Regions from separate parts of the Acidovorax sp. GW460-11-11-14-LB4 genome, predicted to be linked through region 2. Evidence: riboswitches for the same ligand, from Rfam matches in the RefSeq annotation. Region 2 holds a riboswitch; the other holds the start of a gene.

Region 1 (6,005 bases), on a different contig from region 2:
TCATCATTCAGTCCGGCCAACCCGAGCGCGGCTACCAGACTGCGCCCACCTACCAGGTGATTCCTGCGCCGCCACCTCCGCGCAATGAAGCGATGCCCCGCCCTCGCCGAGGCCAGGTATGGGAAGAAGGCCACTGGGAATGGCGTGGCAACCGCCACCACTGGGTGCGCGGCCACTGGGTGCAGGCACGCAACGGTTACCAATATCGCCAGCCCCAGTGGATCGAACGCGAAGGCCGGTGGGAGATGCAACGCGGTGGCTGGGACCGCGACGGTGACGGCATCTCCAACCGCAACGACCGCGACCGCGATGGCGACGGTGTGCCCAACCGCCGCGACAGCCAGCCGGACAACCCGCGCCGCAATTGAGGGAGCAACTCCCACCGCGACCAGGGCGCTGAGCAGGCCCCGTCCCTGCGGTAGCAGCGAACACTGCTACCGCAGCAACAACACAGCCTGACCGAGCCCCGGAAAGTCCGCCACCACCTCGGTACCTGGCGCCACCAGCACGGTGCCGGTGCACGACCCTGTGGTAACCCACTGCCCCGCGCGCAGCCCGCCCAGGCTGCGCGCGCCTTCGTTGGCCAGCCACACCAGCAGCCGCAGCGGGTCGCCCGCCGGATTGCCCCAGGTGGCATGCTGCACGGCCACTGTCCCGTTCACCGACAAGGTCACCGCTTGCGCCAGGGGCTGCACGGCAGCCACATCGTTGGTGCCAGCCCCCACAATCAGCGCCCCGTGGCAGGCCTGGTCGGCCAGGCGGCTCCACTCGCCCTGTTGCGCCCATGCAGCAAAGCGTGTGTCGCACACCTCAATGGCGGCGCGCACCGACACCACCGCCGCCAGCACCTCGGCGGCGCTGTAGGGGGTGGCGCGGGCGGGCAGGTCGGCCCCCAGTTCGTACACCAGCTCCGCCTCCACGCCCATCACGGCAAAACCCGCTGCAGACAGAGCAACCGCCTCACCCGCTGCGGCCGCCCACACCGAATCGCGCGTGAGAGCGGCCCGCGCGGGTTGCGCCTGGGGCGACGCGGCGCCGACCTTCCAGCCTGCGATGTCACCGCGCGCACGCACCACGGCGTCCTGCACCGCGTAGGCCTCGGCGGCATCGCGTGGGCGAAGCCCTGCGGGAAAGTCCAGCGGGCGGGGGGTGCGTCCCTCCCGGGCCTGGGTGATGACGGCGGCGCTGGCGACAGGGTCCAAAGTGGCGGGGGCGGGGGGCATGGCAAAACTCTCAGTGGGATAAGGGGTCGGCGGATTATCGGCACCTTCACCAGCGGCCCCGCGCCGCTGCATCAGCAACGATTGCGCCCCATTAGCCGCCGGAGTTGATCTTGCGCGCAGGCTTGGCCCCTAGAATCGGCCTCGCAGGAGAGCACGGCAGCCACAGGCCGCCGCTGCACCGAAGGCGCAAACTCCCATACACGCTCAGGTCCCGTACTGCACCATTCATCAAAGCCGTCTGGAGAGCCGCTTCGCGCAACGCGAAGCGCACCGAAGGAGCAAGCCGCAGCCCGGGTGGGTGGCGGTGAATCTCTCAGGTACCAAGGACAGGGGGAGCGGCAGCTAGGGCATTCATGCGCCAGCTGCACGCTATTGAATTCATAGCTGCCAGCGCATGTTGTTCTAGCGCCAGAGCCCAGAAAGGCTTTGAAAATCATGCGCGTGATCGTTTTGGGCGCCGGCTTGCTCGGCGTGACTTCGGCTTATTTCCTTTCGCAACTCGGCCACGAGGTGACCGTCATCGACCGCCAGGGTGCGCCCGGCGCCGAAACCAGTTTTGCCAACGGCGGCCAGATCTCGGTGAGCCACGCCGAACCCTGGGCCAACCCCAGTGCGCCGCTCAAGGTGCTGCAGTGGCTGGGCAAAGAGGATGCTCCGCTGCTGTTCCGCCTGCGCGCCGACATGCGGCAATGGCTGTGGGGCCTGTCCTTCCTGCGCAACTGCACGCCCGCGCGCACGCGCCACAACATCGAGCAGATCGTGCGCCTGGGCACCTACAGCCGCGACACGCTGCAGCAGCTGCGCGCGGCCACCGGCCTCCAGTACGACCAGCGCACGCAGGGCATCCTGCACTTCTATACCAACCAAAAAGAATTCGACGGCGCCCTGGCCCCTGCCGAGCAAATGCGCCAACTCGGCTGCGAGCGCCAGGTCATCAGCGCCGACGAGGCCGTGCGCATCGAGCCTGCGCTGGCCCACATCCGCCCGCAGCTGGCGGGCGCCACCTTCACGGCCGAGGACGAATCCGGCGACGCCAACCAGTTCACGCGCGAGCTGGCCAAGCTGTGCGAGGCGGCGGGCGTGCAGTTCCGCATGGGCCACCACATCACCGCGCTGCGCGAGGCAGGCGGCCGCATCGACCATGTGGAAGTGACCAATGCCGAAGGCCGCTTCGAGCGCGTGCGCGGCGATGCGTTTGTGCTGGCCATGGGCTCGTTCAGCCCGCTGCTGGCGCAGCCACTGGGCATCCAGCTGCCCATCTACCCGGCCAAGGGCTACTCGGTGACGATGCCGGTCAAGGACGCCAGCAAGGCGCACCAGGTGAGCCTGACGGACGACGAGTTCAAGCTCGTGTTCTCGCGCTACACCAGCGAACGCGGCGGTGATCGCCTGCGCATTGCCGGCACGGCCGAGCTGAACGGCTATGACCGCCACCTGAACCAGGTGCGCTGCGAGGCCATCGTGCGGCGCGTGGAGCAACTCTTCCCTGGCGCGGGCGACGCGAGCCAGGCGCAGTTCTGGAGCGGCCTGCGCCCCGCCACGCCCAGCAACGTGCCGCTGATCGGCAAGACGAAGGTGGGCAACCTGTTCCTCAACACCGGCCACGGCACGCTGGGCTGGACGCATGCCTGCGGCTCGGGCAAGGCGTTGGCCGACATCGTGAGCGGCCGCGTGCCCGAGGTGGACTTTGCGTTCCAGGGCTTGCAGGGGCGCGCAGCCGGGGCGGCGCTGGTGCCGTCGCGCACGGCAGCCTGAAGCAGCGCGCGGTTGCAGCGAGCCAAGGCCGTTGCAACCGCCGCGAGAGGCTGCGCCTACTTGGCCGCGCCTGTGGCGTGCGCCACAAACTGCGCCACGGCCAGCATGTCCTTCTCACTCATGCGCTCGGCATAGGACGGCATCACGCCGATGCCTGCCTTGAGCGCACGCAGCACACGGCCGGCGTCGGGTTTCAGCTCATCCAGCACCGGGCCTACCTGGCCCTCGGCCCCGGCGGCCTGCAGTGTGTGGCACACGGCGCAGGCGGGCTGGATCTTGGTGAACAGCTCCTTGCCCCGCGCCAGTTCGGCAGGGTCGGCGGCCCAGGCCGACGCACAGGCGCCAGCCGACCACACCGCCACGGCAAGGCGGCGCGCTCGGTTCAATCCACCCATGTCAGGCCACAGTCACGGTAACGGCGTGGTCGCGCCAGCTGGCGTTGTTGTAGCCGCCCAGGTTTTCCTCGCGCTGCTCGGCCTGCACATTGCCCGCCGTGTCGGTGGCGCGGCTGGCCAGCACATGGGTGCCCGCCTCCAGGCGCACGGGTAGCGCAAACTGCCGCCAGGCAAAGGGGCCCAGGTCGGGGCCGATGAGCTTGGCCGCCAACCAGGTCTTGCCGCCATCGGCCGACACCTCCACGCCCTTGATGCCGCGCGTGCCGCCAAAGGCCACGCCATGCACCTGCACCTGTCCGGGCTTGAGTGCCCCCTTGTCGGGCAAGGGGCCGTTGATCCACGACTTCACGCCCATCTCCCACACCGAAGGCTGGTCGGGGCTGGCCTTGCTGCCGGGCGGCGACATGCGGTAGCCGTGCGACATGATGCGCGCCTGCGACTGTGCGCTGGTAAACGCAACGCGCTTGACGTACTTGATGTTGTTCACGCCCTGGTAGCCGGGCACCACCAGCCGCAGCGGGCCGCCATGCGCCAGCGACAGCGGCTCGCCGTTCATCTCCCAGGCCAGCAGGGCGTCGTCCATCGCCTTCACGGGCACCGAGCGCTCCACCAGTACCGACAGCGGGTCCACACCTTCGGGCAGCTTCTCGCCCCCCGTGCCGGTCAGGTAGGCGGCACCATCGGCCAGCCCGCCCAGGGCGGCCACCACGTTGCGCAGCGGCACACCGCTCCAGACCACACAACCGGCAGCGCCCACCGACCAGGGGGTGCCGCTGGGCTTGCTGGGGAAAAAGCCCCGGCCATTGCCCGAGCACTGCAGCACGGTGGCCACGGTCTCCACGCCCAGCGTCTTGAGCTCCGCCAGCGTCAGGCTGCGCGGGCTCTTGACCCCTTCGACGGACACCGTCCACGCGTCGCGGTTGTCCAGGATGGCCGCGTCAGGCGCAGGCAGGTTGTTGCGCACGTACAGCTGGTTGGACGGCGTGATGACGCTGGTGCCGAACGCGGAGCGGCGCGTCTCCAGGGTGCTGCTGCTGTGCACAATCAATGCATCCGGCGACTTCCACCCCGCATAGGCGGGCAGCGGCTTGGCCGCAGACGCTGCGGCCTGCTGGGCCCGCGCACTGCCCGTCCATCCGGCCAGGCCCAGCGCGCTCAGGGCAGCAGCACTTCCGGCCAACATGTGGCGGCGCGGCAGGGTCATCGAATCTTTCATGGAAACGTCTCCAAATAGTGGGGTGGACAAAACCTTGTAGCCCCTCGCCATTGGGCGGGGACGGGGGATCGGGTCAGCCCGCATTCTGTGCGGCAGCTCCTCCTGCCGCACGCACGGCATCGTTAGCAGAAGTAACAAGAACAAAAGATCGGAAACATTCGTACGCAGGTGCGGGGGGCGTGGGCATATTCGCGCTTTGTTTTGGGGAGAGGAGCAGCGCAATGAACACCACCAGAAAACCGACCCGAGGCCCGCTGGGACTGCTACTTGTCCTATGGCTGGGATGCAGCGCAGCACAGGCCCAGCTGACGGCCATCGTGGCCGTGGAACCCACCGCCCGCAAGGCAGCGCATTCCATCCTGCGCACCGCTGCCGAATCAGGCCTGTCGAAAGCCGCGGGCCAGTCGGTGGCACTGACGACCAGCGAGGATATGGCCGACGTGATGCGCGCCACCCGCAGCGCGGGCTATGACATCTTCATTGGCCCTGCCCAGGTGGCGGCGTCTGCATTGCAACGTGGCTACGAACTGGTGGGCGCTACGCAAAAATCAGACAGATACCTGCTGGTCGGGCTGCAGCAGTTGGCGGCAGTGCCTGCGATGAAGGGCCGCAGGCTCTACCTGCCCCAGCAGGACTCGGTCTATACCTACATGGCGCGCGGCATGCTGAACGAGGCAGGGCTGTCGCTCCAGGACCTGCGCGCCGTGCAATACGAAAAATTTCCCCAGGCGGGCCTCACCGCCCTGACCCTGGGCACGGCCGATGCCACCGTGGTGCGCGAGGACGACTGGGCCGAATGGTCTGCGGCGTACCCCGGCATCGCGCGGGTGCTGGCCACGTCGCAGCCCGTTCCGGGCGGGTTCTCCATCGTGGTGAAAAAAGACCTGCCGGCGGATGCGCGCAACAAGCTGGCCCAGTGGTTCAACGCGTCGTCCTCCGCCAGCGGCCTGCAGCCAGTCTCCGTGCGCCCGGAGGCGGTGGAATACCGCCGCGTGGCCGAGCTGGGGCTGTTCACGCCCACCAGCCTGCCTGGGGTCAACCGTGTCACCGCGCGCGAGGCCCAGACCCTGCTGGCGCAGGGCGCCACGCTGGTGGACACCCGCACCGAAAAGGAATTCAAGACCAAGCGCATCCGCGGGGCCGTGTTCGCTGCGTATGTGGAAAAGAGCCTCAAGGACGTGGCCTTCAATGCCGCGCAGGATGACTTTCAGGCGCTGGACAAGCTCCAAGGGCTGGACAGAGCCAAGCCGGTGATTTTTGCGTGCAATGGCGCCGAATGCTGGAAGTCCTACAAGGCCGCCAAGGTAGCCTCCGCCAAGGGCTTCCAGTCGGTGTACTGGCTGCGCGGCGGGTTGCCCGAATGGGATGAAACCGGCCTGCCAACCGAAGGTGGCTAGGAGCCTGAGCAAGGCTTCT
Region 2 (14,888 bases):
AAAAACTTTCACAGGAACTCCTGGGACGTTAGGTGACCGGCTGACTTGGCTGGGCGTGGCAGGTCAAACACGCGGAGGCAAGAGCCCTACAGGCCCAGATACGCCTTCTTGACGTCCTCGTCGTGAAGCAGTGTTTGCGCTGCCCCTTCCATGGCGATACGGCCCGTCTGGATCACATAGCCGCGATGGGCAATGGCCAGCGCCTTGTGCAGGTTCTGCTCCACCAGAAGGATGGAGACTCCCTTGGCGTTGATCTGCTGGATCACGTCCAGCACCTTGGTCACGAACTTCGGCGCGATGCCCCAGGACGGTTCGTCCAGCATCAGCAGCTTGGGCCGGGCCATCAGGCCCCGGGCGATGGCCAGCATCTGCTGTTCGCCCCCGCTCATGGTTCCGGCCAGTTGGGTGGCCCGCTCCTTGAGAATGGGGAACAGGTTAAGCATCTCGTCGATGCTGCTGGCCACCTCGTGCTTGTCGGCCCGTGTGAAGGCGCCGAGCTCCAGGTTGCGCAGCACCGTGAGGCGGGGGAACAACCGGCGTCCTTCGGGCACCAGCGACAACCCCAGCGACACCCGCCGGTGGGCTGGCAGGCCGCCGATGGACTGGCCGTTGAAGGAGACGTCGCCCGCTGCGGCGGCGTTGAGGCCCGCCACCGCGCGCAGTGTGGTCGACTTGCCGTTGCCGTTACCCCCCACCAGGGCCACGATCTCGCCGGCCCCCACGGTGAGGCTCACGTCCGAGATGGCCAGCACGTCGTCGTAGCAGACCTTGAGGTTCTTGATGTTGAGCATTATTCGTCTCCCAGATAGGCGGAGATGACCTGTGGGTCGCTGGAGACCTGCTTTGGCGTACCTTCCGCGATCTTTACGCCCCGGTCCAGCACCACGATCTTGTCGGCAATGGGCATGATGCCTTCGAGCACATGCTCCACGATGAGGCAGGCGATGCCGCGCTCTCGGATCTTGAGCACCACGTCCACAGCCTCGCGCACCTCCGAGGGGTTCAGGCCCGCCATGACCTCGTCCATCAGCAGGATCTGCGGCTCGATGGCCAGCGCCCGGGCCACGGCCAGACGACGCTGCTCACTGATGGTCATGCTGCCTGCGGGCTTGTCCGCAAAGCGGTGCAGGTTGACGAAGGCCAGCCACTGCAGGGCCAAGGCCCGGGCCTTGGCCACGTTGTGCTGCAGCAGCATGGCGCCGGTCATGACGTTCTCGCAGGCCGTCATGCTGGTGAAGCTGCGCGCCACCTGGAAGGTGCGGCCCACGCCGGCACGGGCGCAGGCCTCGGGCGGCAGGCCGGCGATGTTGCGCCCACCCAGCAAGATGCTGCCCTCGGTGGGCGCGAAGTAGCCCGCGACGCAGTTGAACATGGTGGTCTTGCCTGCACCGTTGGGCCCGATGAGTCCCACGACGGTGCCCTTGTCCACATCGAACGAGACGTCCTGGTTGGCGGTCAGCCCGCCAAAGCGCTTGCTGACCTGTTTGACTTCAAGCAGTTTCATCACACCTCTCCCTTTGCCGACTGCAGTGGCGCAGCACCCGCTGCGTGCTCGGCCACCTGGCGCGACGCGTCGGCACGGGCCGCCCGCCGCTCCTTGAAGCTCTTGACCCATCCCAGAATGCCCATGGGGTAGTACACGGCTATCAGGATGATCATGGTGGCGTAGATGATCACGTCTGTGCCCCTGCCCGTGCCACCGAAGACGATGCGGGTGAATTCTTCGATGCTGGTGAGCACCACGGACCCCACTACCGGACCGAACAACGTGCCCACCCCGCCCAGGATGGCCACCAGGGCCATCTTGATCGACAGTGCCGTGGACAGCACCGAGCCCGGGTCGATGAACAGCTCCTTCTGGGCATACAGGCTGCCCCCCAGCGCGGCGAAGAACGCACTCAGCGACAAGGCCACCTGCTTGTAGCGGGCGATGTTGATGCCCACGCTGCGCGCAGCGTCGGGCTCGTCCTTGATCGCCCGGAAGTAGTAGCCCAGGTAGCTGCGCTCCACCCACCAGTTGGCGGCCAGAGTCAGCACCAGCAGGCCCAGGGCCAGCCAGTAGTAGGGCAGCTTGGTGGCGAAGTTCATCCACAGCCAGCCCTGCTTGTCCATGGGCACGTACAGGCCCACAGCGGCACCGCCGTACTCCCACTCGTTGAAGAAGATCTGCACCAGCTCGGCCACGGCGATGGTGGCCATGGCGAAGTAGTGGCCCTTCAAGCGAAAACACGACCAGCCGAACGCCAGGCTGAGCAAGGCCGACAGGGTCCCGCCGATCAGCGCACCGATCCACGGATTGACGCCGAACTTGAGCAGCAGCAGCGTCGAGGTGTAGGCCCCCAGCCCGAAGAAGGCGGCATGGCCCAGGGACACCTGCCCGGCGTAGCCGCCGAGCATGTTCCAAGCCACGCCCAGCTGGGCGGCCATGAGCACGAGGATGGCCATGTTCAGTTGCGACGCATCCACGAAGGACGGCAGCGCCAGGGTGGCCAGCAGCAGCGCTGCGATAAGGATTGAGTTTTTCATGGTGGTCATGCCTTGCCCATCAGGCCTTGCGGGCGGAACATCAGCACTCCGAGGAAGAGCACCAGTACCACCGCTGTCTTGTACTGGGGCCCGAGCAGCAGCCCTCCCATCACCTCGATCACGCCGACCAGAATCCCGGCCCAGAAGGCGCCGGTAATGCTGCCGAAGCCGCCCAGGTTCACCACCACGAAGGCCAGCAGGATGAAGTTGGCTCCCACGTCGGGAAAGATCGGGAAGAAGGTGGATAGCAACACGCCCGCAGCCCCGGCACACGCGGCCGCTACGCCCCAGGCCAGTGCGAACATCTTGTGCGAGTCAATGCCCATGAGACGCGCGGCTTCCTTGTCAGACGCGGTGGCCTCCAGGGCAGCGCCCAGGCGGGTCTTGTTCAAGAAGAAGTAGATGAGGCCCGTGATCACGATGGCGCCGATGCCGGCCACCAGTTGGGGGCGCCCGACCTGCACGCCCAGCGCCTTGACAGTGCCGCTCACCAGCGAGTTCTCGATGGAGCGGAAGTCCGGCTTCCACAGGAACTGCGCAATGCCGCGCAGCAGGATCATGATCCCGAAGGTCGTGAAGATCTGCGAGAGCATGGGTGCGTTGATGATGCGCACAATCACGAACTGGTAAAGCAGCACGCCGAACGCGAACAGCATGAGGACAGTGAGCGGCAGGGTGTAGATGGGGTCGAGCGCATAGAGCGAGAACATCCAGAACGCCGAGTACATGCCGAGCATGAGGAACTCGCCGTGCGCAAAGTTCACGATGTCCATGACCCCGAAAATCATGGTCAGTCCGATCGCAACCAGCGCATATATCAACCCGATCATCACGCCCGAGGCCAGCGTCTGGAACAGAATTTCCGCAGTCATGGTTTTCTTTCAGGCTTCAGCCATTGGCGCCATTACTTGCGCTGATCCCACTTGGGCATGGGCCACACCACTTCACGCGTGGCCATGTTGAAGGGCCACACGGTGTGGTACTTGCCGTCAATGATCTGCACCAGGATGCCGCGGCCCAGCGTGTTCTGGCCGGATGCGTCGAACTTCACACCCTTCCAGGGCATGATGATGTCGTCGGCACGGATGTTGGTTTGCGTGAGCGCGGTGCGCACGGCCTCGGGCTCGGTGGAGCCCGCACGGTTGATCGCGTCGGCCATCACCATCAGGCCTGTGAAGGTGCGCGAGCTGTTGCCGGTGAAGTTGATCTTGTAGCGCTTCTGGAACAGGTCGTTGACTTCCTTGATCATCGGGTTGCGGGAGGCCAAGTCCAGCGCCCAGGTCTCGCGGGTGATGATGAAGTCAGCGTCTTTGCCCAGGGTCTTGATGAAGTCCGTGTCGGTGAAACCAGCGTTGTTGGCCAGGATCATGTCGGGCGAGAATCCAAGCTCCTTATAGGTCTTGATGGACATGATGGCGTCCGCCGTATAGGACGATTGCAGCACCAGGTTGGGACTGACCGCCTTGAGCGCCTGCACTTCCGAGGTCAACTGCGTGGTCTTGGCGGGATACGACACCTGCTTGGCGATGTTCTGGCCGAACTCGGCCGCCAGCTTGGTCTGCAGCTTGGTCGTCTCAGCACCCCACAGGCCGTTTTCATTGAGCGACGCAACCACCTTGGGTTTGATGCCACGCTTGGCCTCGAACTCCTTCAAGAACTCGAAGGCGTTGTGCACAAACAGGTCATCGTGCGGCGTGGTGCGGAAGAACCATTTGAAGTTGCGCTGCGTGAGCGAGGCCGAGGACGACTCGGGGTTGAGGAACGGGATACCGGCACGCTCGGCCACCTGGCTGGCCGTCGCGGTCACGTTGCTGTTGTACGAGCCGATCAGCGCCACGACCTTTTCCTGCGTGATCAGCCGCTCGGCTTCCGTCGCGCCGATCTGCGGGTTGGACTGATGGTCGGCAAAGACCAGCTTGATCTTGGCACCCTTGAGGTTGGGAAGACCTTTGCCAGCCGCAAACGGCAGGTTGGGAACCGAAGGCGCCCCGTTGTTGACGATGTCGGCAGCCAGCTCCAGCGCGTTGCGCAGTTCAGCCCCAACGGCCGCACCAGTACCGGTGAGTGGATAAATCACACCGATCTTCACTTCCTGTTGCGCTTGGGCAGACAGAGATATCACCGCACCGCTGATTGCACCGGCAACGCGGATCCATAGGGTCTTTTTCATTTCGAATACTCCTTCAATAAAAGTGCAATATTTCCTGCGGATGCGCGCTGTCAGCGATATCGCCCGCAGTCAAGGAAGAATGAAGCACGAGGCTTGGACACCGTCCGCTGTGCCACAGAGTCAATGTGCTTCATGGACTGACTCAGTTGCATGCAAGAACAAGTGCCAACGCTCGCGCGAAGGCCTCACTTCTTGTTGTAGTAGCTTTCAATCACCGCCCTGCCCTCGTCTCCGGCAACCTTCACCCATTCGGCGGCCATGCGCTCGCCGATAGGTTTCAGCTCCTTCTTGAGAGACTCCGCACTGGCATCCACCTGCATTCCCTTACCCACCAGTTCTTTGAGGTACTCACGGTCTTTTTGCTCACTCAAGGACCAGCCACGCTGCCCTGCCGCCGCAGCCTGGGCAAGCAAGGCGTCCTGTGTAGCTTTGTCCAACCCGTTGAAGGCCTTCTGGTTCACGACCACTGCATTCCGGGGCAGCCACGCCGCGACGCCATAGAAGTGTTTGACCGTCTCATAAAGCTTGCCATCCACGCCGCTGGCACTGGATGTGAGAAAGTTGTCCACCGTGCCGGTGGTCAACGCTGCCGAAAGTTCCGTCAGCTGAACCGTCACTGGCTGAGCCCCCACGGCCGATGCGATGTAGGAGGTTGCAGGGCTGTAGGCACGCATCTTGGTGCCTTTGAGATCTGCCAACGACTTGACCGGTTTGACGGAATAGAGGCTCTGCGGAGGCCACGGCACCGTGTAGAGCAATTGCATGCCCTGAGCACCCAAGGTTTTCGCCAACATGGATCGCGATGCCTGATCAAGACGCTTGGCTTCTGTATAGCTGCTGGCCAGGAAGGGGATCGAATCGATGCCGTAGGCAGCAGACTCATTGGCTGCGCTGGACAAGATGAAATCACCCATCGGGACTTGACCGGACTGCACAGTGCGTTTGATTTCGTTCGCTTTGAACAACGAAGCATTGGGATGCACACTGATCTTGAGTTTGCCGCCCGTCGCCTTATCAACGTCTTGCACAAACTGCAGAAGGTTTTGCACCTGGAACGTGTTGGACGCATACCCCGAGGGCAAGTCCCATTTCACCTGGGCTTGCGCCCCTCCCGCACAAAGAACGGCAGCTACGAAAAAAGTGAACTTCTTCATTGGTAACGCTCCTGGTTCAGAAGCTTGCGAGTTGGTGGTTGAGAAGGTCGGTGACCAGCATGCAGCCCGGTGCATGCGTGATGCAGAACGCGGGCTGGGCATTCAAGATGGCCGATTGCGGTGTTACGCCGCAGGCCCAGAAAACAGGAATCTCCCCAGGCATCAGCGCCACGGCATCCCCGTAGTCGGGATGGGCCAGATCGGCGATGCCAATGAGTGCCGGGTCACCGATATGCACAGGCGCGCCATGCACATTCGGAAACCGCGAGGTGACCTGCACGGCGCGAATCACATCCGCTGCCGGCATGGGACGCATGGTCACCACCATGGCCCCCCCAAAGGGCCCGGCTGGCTCGGTTTGCACATTGGTGCGGAACATCGCCACGTTCTTGCCTTCGTCAATGTGGCGCAGGCGGATGCCTGCCTCGATCAACGCGGATTCGAATGAGAACGAGCAGCCTAGGATGAAGGTGACCAGGTCTGGCCGCCAGAGGCTGGCGATGTCCGCCACCTCTTCCGACATTTCGCCGTGGCGCCAGATGCGGTACAGCGGCACATCGCTGCGGATGTCGATATCTTTGCCCAGCGAGGGCAAGGTGAACTGGCCAGGCTCGCTGACAGCCAGCACGGGGCAAGGCTTGGGATTGCGTTGACAGAACCGCAGGAAGTCACTGGCAAGCACCTCGGGGAGGATGACCACGTTGCCCTGGACATGGCCATCCGCGAGACCACTTGTGTGCGATGTCCACAGGCCCTTGCGGATCGTGTCACGTACATGGATCGGATTGCTGGCACCTTCGGAACCAAACACCGCGAGCGAATTTTCTTGAACGAAGTCCACCGTTTTTCCTTGCATTGAGAAATGTCAATTGCATGACGTTGGGCAGATTGTGTTGGGGGGTGACCGACCCTGGCAAATTCAAAAAATTTCTATCAGCTCATCGATTTTTTCCATGCACTTCATTGGGGAGAGACGAACCATCTTGGTGCCGAGGGAAAACCCTGAGAGAAAATTTACGGGTAAACCCTGAAACACAGGAACCATAGGAATTCCGGAGAAACACGGCATATGCCGCGCGCGCCCCAAGGCGCGCTGAGCCGCTTTGATGCGAGGTTCAGCCCTTGCGAGGGCGGCGGGCTGGCGCGGGCTGTTGCTGCTGCTCGATGAAATCGAGGGCCGACCGCACCACGGCTTCCATGGCGGGGGACGAGGGGTCTTCGCGATAGCTCACGTGGATGGGCAGCGGCCGCAGTGTGGTGTCGCAAGCCAGCGCACGCAGGTCTGGAAACGCGAGCAGGCGCTGCACTGCCAGGCGCGGCAGCGTGGCCACACCAAAGCCGCCCTGCACCAGCTGCACCATCGCAGAAATCGACGAGATGGTGTGCACACAACGCGGCTCCACCTGTGCCTGGCGCAACGTGTCGAGCAGTGACACGTGCGGTTGCGAGCCGCGCTGAAAAGTCAGGATGTCAGCGCCTGCAAAGTCTTCCAGCGCATAGCGACGCTTGCGATGCGTCTTGCTGTTACCCACAAACACCATCTCCATGGGCGTCACCGCCTGGCTGCGTATGCCATCAGCCGATGCAGGCAACGCGGCAAACACGGCATCCAGCGTGCCCCGGCGGATTTGCTCGAGCAACACAGGTGTGGTTTCCACCGTCAGCTCCAGCTCCAGCAGTGGGTTGTCCTTGCGCAGCTGTTCCACCCACGGAATGAGCCACGAGTGCAGTACCGATTCGATGGCCCCCAGGCGAATCGATACTTCCAACGGGCCGCCTGATCCCATCTCGGTCTTGAGCTGACGCTGTAGCTCCAGCATGCGCTTGGCGTACACCAGAAACCGGGCACCGGCCACCGTGAGCTTGAAGTGCTTGTCACGCCGATCCAGCAACAAAACGCCCAGCTCTTCTTCCAGCGCCGAGATGCGGCTGGACATGGCTGACTGGGTCAAAAACAGTTTTTCTGCGGCGCGCGTCACGCTTTTGAGAGAAGCAACCCAGTAGAAGGCTTCGACAAAACGCAGGTTCATGGATCTTTTTCGAATTTCTCTGCGTCCGGCGGCTTGGCGCACTGCCCAGACGGTTGCACGGTGTTGGTGCGCTAAGCCGGCATCACCTGTTTTCGTTCGTTCTGCATTAACGCGATGGGAGCCATTGTGCCGCCGCATGTCACCGGCATAAAGTCGGCCGGCTCGCTTGTGGTGCAAGCGCCCACCACGCATTGCCAGCTTTCTGCAAGGACGCCGCAAAACAAACCAAGCACCAGAGAGCCGCTCTACCCCGTGAACAGAGGCAAGTCCGCCTTCTTCAGGGTGCGCAATACGAAACTGGATCGGCTGTGCCGTATGCCTTTGATCTTGTAAAGCTTCTCGCGCAACAGACGCTCGTAATCTCGGGTGTCCTTGACGACGATGCGCAGCAGGTAGTCGTAGTCCCCAGAGACCAGATGCGCCTCAATCACTTCGGGAATGCTGGCCAGTGTCTCGCCAAACTTTTCGAGTGTGTTGTCGGAGTGGCTGTCGAGCGTGACCTGCACCAGCACCGTGTCGGCCAGATCCAGCGACTGGGGGTTGATGCGCACGGTGTAGCCCTGGATGACACCCGCCTCTTCCATCTTTTTGATCCGGCCCCAACACGGTGAAGGGCTGAGGCCCACGGCCTGTCCGATCTCTTGCAGGCTGGCGCGTGCGTTGGCTTGTAGCGCAGCGAGAATTTTTCTATCAAGTCGATCCATTGGTCAAATTATTCATCAAATCCTACAAATACAGAAAATTATTCTGCTCACCTAGTCTATTGCGCCAAATTCAGCAAATTCATCTACGGCACTCGGCGCATACTTCTTTCATCAAGGCGCTCTTACCGGAGCGCATAAATTGACAAGGCCCCGGCTGGTTACCGCCAGCACGGGGCCCTTGGCATTCCAGCCCCCATCGACACAAGCAGTCAGTAGCCAAGACGCGGGCACTGACGCCAGCCTGCGGCCATGCAGGCTCTTTGCAAACTTGGGCCCGCTCGGCACCACGGGTGTCGCCAATGCAACTGCAAACGCCTGTCTGCCCAGTTAATAAGCACGCTTACCAGCACAAACCCCGATGCCTGCGGCCTGACGGGACCACCATAATTTGAGCGAGACCAGGGAGGGCTCCGCAAGGGGTCGCAGCGCACCACATCTCCCCTGACCCACCACCAACAGGAGACACCATGCAATTGACCAAACTCGTCGTTGGCCTGAGCCTCGCGCTCGGCTTTGTGGCCACCGCTGCCGCGCAGACCACCATGCGTATCAGCATCTCGACGGCCCAGAACTCCCACCAGGGTGTAGCCATCGACACGTTTGCCAAGGAAGTCGAAAAACGCACAGGGGGCCGTTACAAGGTACAGACCTTCTACAACGGTGCACTGGGCGGCGAGCGAGAGTCGATTGAAGCGGTGCAGTTGGGGACGCAAGAGCTGGCGTTCAGTTCTACAGGCCCAGTGCCCAACTTTGTGCCTGAGACCAAAATCCTGGATGTCCCCTTCCTGTTCCGCGACAAGGCGCATGCACGGGCCGTGCTGGACGGCACGATCGGCCAGGACCTGCTGTCCAAGTTTGACGCCAAGGGTTTCAAGGCACTGGCCTGGGCCGAAAACGGCTTCCGTCACATGACCAACAGCAAGCGCGACGTGAAAGAGCCCGGTGACCTGAAGGGCCTGAAGATGCGCACGATGGAAAACCCCGTGCACATTGCCGCTTACAAGGGCTTTGGCATCATCACCACGCCCATGGCCTTCCCCGAGGTGTTCACCGCGCTGCAACAAGGCACGGTGGACGGCCAGGAGAACCCGCTGTCCGTCATCATCTCGGCCAAGTTTGACCAAGTGCAAAAGCACCTCACGCTCACCGGCCACGTTTATTCGCCCTGCATCTTTGTAATGAACAAGGCCGCATTCGACAAGCTCTCGGCAGCCGACAAGCAGGCCTTCATCGAGGCTGCCAAGGAAGGCACCAAAGCCAACCGTGCGCGCGTGGACGAAGACGATGCCAAGGGCGTAGCCGACCTGCGTGCCAAGGGCATGACCGTGATCGACAACGTGGACAAGGCCAAGTTCGTGGCGGCGCTGGCCCCCGTCAACGCCGAGTTTGAAAAGCAGTTCGGCAAGGCTGCGATCGACAAGATCCGCGAGGTCAAGTAACCCAGCAACGCTATTGCCTCAATAGCAAACGACGCCCGTAGCCCTGCCGCTATCGGGCGTTTTTATTCTTATTCCTCCCTTTCGGCCCACATCTCCCATGGTTGGCACCGCCCCATGAAAAATACTTTTCTTACCTTCGAGCGATGGACGACCTTCATCGCCATGCTGGGCGCTTGCGCCATGCTGACCCTGGCCTCCGTGCTGGGCATGTTTCAGATCGTGACACGCTTTGTGCTGGAACAGCCCGCTGAATGGACGGAGGTCCTGATCCGGTTCAGCTTGATCTGGATGGTGTTCCTGGCGATCCCTGCCGCTTTTCGCCAGGGAGCGATGGTGAGCGTGGATGTGCTGTACCGATGGAGCCCGCCGCGCATCAAGCGCGTACTCGACTGGGTGGTCGCGCTGGCCGCACTCGCACTGATCGGAATCATCATCTGGTGGGGATGGGACTACGCCCAACGCGGCGGAGTACAAAGCGTTGCAGGGCTCGAGTCCGTGTCCATGTTCTGGGCTTACCTCGCCATGCCGGTGGGGGGGCTCTTCTGCGTCGTGGGCATTATTGGCAACCTCATCGATCCCCTGCGCATGGAACTGGAGACCGCCCAATGAGCTTGGTCATGATTTCAACGATGGTGCTGTGCTTCGCACTCACCGTCTCGGTAGCCGTATCCATCGGGTTGGCCTCCATCCTGGGCATCCAGGCCTCCAATGCGAACATGCTAATTTCCGTCAAGGAGATGTTCGGCTCGATCAACAAGTTTCCACTGGCTGCCATTCCATTCTTCATCCTGGCAGGCAATCTAATGGAAACTGGCGGCATCTCGCGCCGTCTGGTCGAGTTTGCAAAAAGTATCGTCGGCGGCGTGCAGGGCGGCCTGCCCATGACCTGCGTGCTGACCTGCATGATCTTTGCCGCCGTATCGGGTTCGTCGGTCGCCACCACGTTTGCGATTGGCGCCATCCTGATTCCCGCACTCATCAAGCATGGTTACCCCACCAGCTACGCTGCCGCGCTGCAGGCTACCAGTGCCGAGCTGGGCGTGATCATCCCTCCATCCATTCCGATGATCCTGTACGGCGTGAGCGCCGAGGTATCGATTGGCGAACTGTTCATCGCCGGCTTCGGCCCCGGGCTGCTGATCAGCGCCGCCCTGATGCTGTTTGTCTGGCTGTACTGCAAGTACAAGGGCTGGGGCAAAAACGACGGCGATGGGCGCATGCCCTTTGGCAAGGCCACGCTGCAGGCGGGCTGGGCGTTGCTGATGCCGGTGATCATCCTGGGCGGCATCTATGGCGGCGTGTTCACCCCCACCGAGGCATCGGCCGTCGCCGTGTTCTACGCGTTGGTGGTGGGCATCGTCATCTACCGCGAGATCAAGCTCAAGGACCTGTTCGCCATCCTGCGCAAGTCGGCCATCTCGTCGGCGGTGATCATGTTCATCATCGCCAACGCGGGGCTGTTTGCATTCCTCATTACACGTGCGGGCGTGCCCGATGCCATCGGCCGCTGGCTGGAGGCGGTGCTGCAGTCCCCGGCCCTCTTCCTGCTGGGCGTGAACGCGGCGCTGTTCGTGATCGGCATGTTCATCGAGACCAGTGCGGCGATCATCGTGCTGGCCCCCATCCTCGCGCCTGTGGCCATGCACTTCGGCATCGACCCTGTGCATTTCGGCCTCATCATGGTGGTGAACCTGGCCCTGGGCATGATCACGCCCCCGTTCGGGGTGAACCTGTTCGCAGCCTGCACGGTGGCCAGAATCTCGCTCGACCGGATCATCAAGCACCTGCTGCCGTTCGTCGGCGTGATTCTGGTGTGCCTGATGATCATCACCTACGTGCCATCGATCTCGTTGGCACTTCGGGATCTGGTCTACGCAAAGTAGTTAGAATCGCCCGGTCAGGAGAGAGTGCTCCGTCTTGTCCATAAGACGCGCAGCACCGCCGAAGGCGCAGGCAGCAGCCGAACGCTCAGGCAAAAGGACTGGCAACCGCCCGCAGCGATGCGGGCGTTCCCTTGCTGGAGAGAGGTGGCCCCACAGAAAAGAAGCTGTGTGCAGGCCATCCACCGAAGGAGCAAACCGCACGGCCAGCCAAGGCGCTGCGGTGAATCTCTCAGGTAAAGCGGACAGCAGGGCAAATCCCGTGGCCACCCTGTGGCTGCGGCCCCCATTTGCCCCGGAGTCCGCCATGTCAGCCACCGCCCCCCTGCTCACCACGCCCCTGAACGCCCTGCACATCGAGTTGGGCGCTCGCATGGTGCCTTTTGCAGGCTATTCCATGCCCGTGCAATACCCCGCTGGCCTGATGGCCGAGCATGTGCACACCCGCACCGCCGCCGGCCTGTTTGACGTGTCGCACATGGGCCAGCTCAAGCTGATCGGTGCCGATGCGGCGGCTGCGTTTGAAACCCTGATGCCCGTGGATGTGATCGACCTGCCCGTGGGCAAGCAACGCTACGGTCTGCTGCTGACCGATGAAGGCAAGATCATTGACGATCTGATGTTCTTCAACCAGGGCGTAGTGGATGGCGAGCCCACGCTGTTCGTCATCGTCAACGGCGCCTGCAAGGTGGGCGACATTGCCCATATCCAGGCCCGCATCGGCCAGCGCTGCAAGGTGGTGCCCATGCCCGACCACGCCCTGCTCGCTCTGCAGGGCCCACAGGCCGTCACCGCCCTCGCCCGCCTGGCGCCCGGTGTCGAAAAGCTGGTGTTCATGACCGGTGGCGCGTTCAGCATCGCGGGCTGCGACTGCTTTGTGACCCGCAGCGGCTACACCGGCGAAGACGGCTTTGAAATCTCCGTACCCGCCGCGCAAGCCGACACCCTGGCCCGCGCCCTGCTGGCCCAGCCTGAAGTCAAGCCCATCGGCCTGGGCGCCCGCAACTCGCTGCGCCTCGAAGCAGGCCTGTGCCTGTATGGCAACGACATCGACACCACCACCACACCCCCCGAAGCCGCGCTCAACTGGGCCATCCAGAAGGTGCGCCGCGCCGGTGGCGCGCGTGCAGGCGGCTTCCCCGGTGCCGACAAGGTGCTCGCACAGATCGACAACCCTTCCAGCCTGCCCCGCAAGCGTGTGGGCCTGGTGGCGCTGGAACGTGTGCCGGTGCGCGAGCACACCGAACTGCAGAGCACGGACGGCCAAAAGATCGGCGAAGTCACCAGCGGCCTGCTGGGCCCCACGGTGAACGAACCCGTGGCCATGGGCTACGTCACGCCAGCTTTTGCCGCCATCGGCACCCGTGTCAACGCCGTCGTGCGCGGCAAGGTGGTGCCCATGGAAGTGCGCGCCATGCCGTTTGTGCCAGCCAATTACTACCGCGGCTGATTTCATCAGCGAAGCGCAGAAGCTGCGCCCGCTTACATTGCAGATTCCTTTACTTTTTTCCTTTGCTTGAGGAGCTTCCCATGACGATCAAATTCTCCAAAGACCACGAGTGGATCAATGCCGCTGATGCCAACGCTTCGGTGGTGGGCATCACCGTCCACGCGCAGGACGCGCTGGGCGACGTGGTGTTTGTAGACCTTCCCGAAGTGGGCAAAAGCTTTGCCCAGGGCGAAGTGGCAGGTGTGGTCGAGTCCGTGAAGGCCGCCGCCGATGTGTACATGCCCGTCTCTGGCGAAGTGGTCGAAGTGAACGAAGCCCTGCGTGCCGACCCATCCCTTGCCAACAGCGACCCGCTGGGCGCTGGCTGGTTCTTCAAGGTCAAGCTGGCCGACGCGAGCCAGCTCGACGCCCTGCTGGACGAAGCTACCTACACCGAGTTCGCCAAGAACGCCTGATCCCTGCTGACTCAGAGGGCATGGCGCCGGGCCATGCCCGGCCCGCCGCCCTGTCGCGTGCGCGCTCTTTCCCCGGCACCGACCCCAACCCGCTGCGACCTACGAGACTGCCCCATGCTGATGCAATCCGCCACCCCCCTTGGCGCGCTTGAAAACGCCACCGAATTCCTGCCCCGCCACATCGGCATCGACGCGGCCGACGAAGCGCACATGCTGTCGGTGATCGGCGAGGCCTCGCGCCGTGCGCTCATCGAATCCATCGTGCCGCGCTCCATCGCACGCAGCCGGGGCATGGACCTGCCCGCGCCGCTCACCGAAGCGGCGGCACTCGCAGAACTCAAGGCCATCGCGGGCAAGAACCAGCTGCTCAAGAGCTTCATCGGCCAGGGCTACTACGGCACGCACACGCCCGGCGTCATCCTGCGCAACATCCTCGAGAACCCCGCCTGGTACACCGCCTACACGCCCTACCAGGCCGAAATCTCCCAAGGCCGCATGGAGGCCCTGGTCAACTTCCAGACCATGGTGTGCGACCTGACGGGCATGCCGATTGCCAACGCATCCATGCTGGACGAAGCCACCGCCGCCGCCGAAGCCATGACGCTGGCGAAGCGCTCGGTCAAGAGCAAGAGCAACGTGTTTGTGGTGGCAGGCGACGCGCACCCGCAAACCATCGAAGTCATCCAGACCCGCGCCAAGCCCCTGGGCCTGGAAGTGCACCTGGCCAATTCGGCCGAGGAATGGAACACACTGCTGGACGGCGATTACTTTGCCGTGCTGGCCCAGTACCCCGCCACCAGCGGCCGCATTGACGACCTGCGCGCCGACGTGGAAAAAGCGCATGCCAAGCAGGCCGCCTTCATCGTGGCGGCCGACCTGCTGGCCCTCACGCTCATCACCCCACCGGGTGAACAAGGTGCCGACATCGTGGTGGGCACCACCCAGCGCTTTGGCATGCCCATGGGCGCCGGTGGCCCCCACGCTGCCTTCATGGCCTGCCGCGACGAATACAAGCGCAGCCTGCCCGGCCGCTTGGTGGGTGTGAGCGTGGACGTGCATGGCAAACCTGCCTACCGGCTG

Evidence for each region. Region 2 has a riboswitch for glycine ahead of gcvT (glycine cleavage system aminomethyltransferase GcvT). Riboswitches for the same ligand answer to the same signal wherever they lie in the genome.
Region 1: another riboswitch for glycine. It lies ahead of AC07X4_RS05425 (D-amino acid dehydrogenase); the one in region 2 lies ahead of gcvT (glycine cleavage system aminomethyltransferase GcvT).

What each region holds. Positions count from the first base shown of each region.
Region 1 covers NZ_JBWKYJ010000008.1:542-6,546, forward strand. The annotation lists gene AC07X4_RS05415 (YXWGXW repeat-containing protein) at 1-368, shown strand, start outside; gene AC07X4_RS05420 (2-keto-4-pentenoate hydratase) at 435-1,223, opposite strand; glycine riboswitch at 1,452-1,563, shown strand; gene AC07X4_RS05425 (D-amino acid dehydrogenase) at 1,659-2,978, shown strand; gene sorU (SorU family sulfite dehydrogenase c-type cytochrome subunit) at 3,035-3,373, opposite strand; gene sorT (SorT family sulfite dehydrogenase catalytic subunit) at 3,375-4,589, opposite strand; gene AC07X4_RS05440 (rhodanese-like domain-containing protein) at 4,811-5,986, shown strand.
Region 2 covers NZ_JBWKYJ010000031.1:30,195-45,082, forward strand. The annotation lists gene AC07X4_RS12945 (ABC transporter ATP-binding protein) at 87-791, opposite strand; gene AC07X4_RS12950 (ABC transporter ATP-binding protein) at 791-1,504, opposite strand; gene AC07X4_RS12955 (branched-chain amino acid ABC transporter permease) at 1,504-2,526, opposite strand; gene AC07X4_RS12960 (branched-chain amino acid ABC transporter permease) at 2,532-3,398, opposite strand; gene AC07X4_RS12965 (ABC transporter substrate-binding protein) at 3,431-4,696, opposite strand; gene AC07X4_RS12970 (TRAP transporter substrate-binding protein) at 4,882-5,850, opposite strand; gene AC07X4_RS12975 (putative hydro-lyase) at 5,867-6,661, opposite strand; gene AC07X4_RS12980 (LysR family transcriptional regulator) at 6,966-7,880, opposite strand; gene AC07X4_RS12985 (Lrp/AsnC family transcriptional regulator) at 8,126-8,584, opposite strand; gene AC07X4_RS12990 (TRAP transporter substrate-binding protein) at 9,052-10,023, shown strand; gene AC07X4_RS12995 (TRAP transporter small permease) at 10,138-10,632, shown strand; gene AC07X4_RS13000 (TRAP transporter large permease) at 10,629-11,906, shown strand; glycine riboswitch at 11,912-12,017, shown strand; glycine riboswitch at 12,031-12,162, shown strand; gene gcvT (glycine cleavage system aminomethyltransferase GcvT) at 12,211-13,353, shown strand; gene gcvH (glycine cleavage system protein GcvH) at 13,434-13,808, shown strand; gene gcvP (aminomethyl-transferring glycine dehydrogenase) at 13,923-14,888, shown strand, end outside.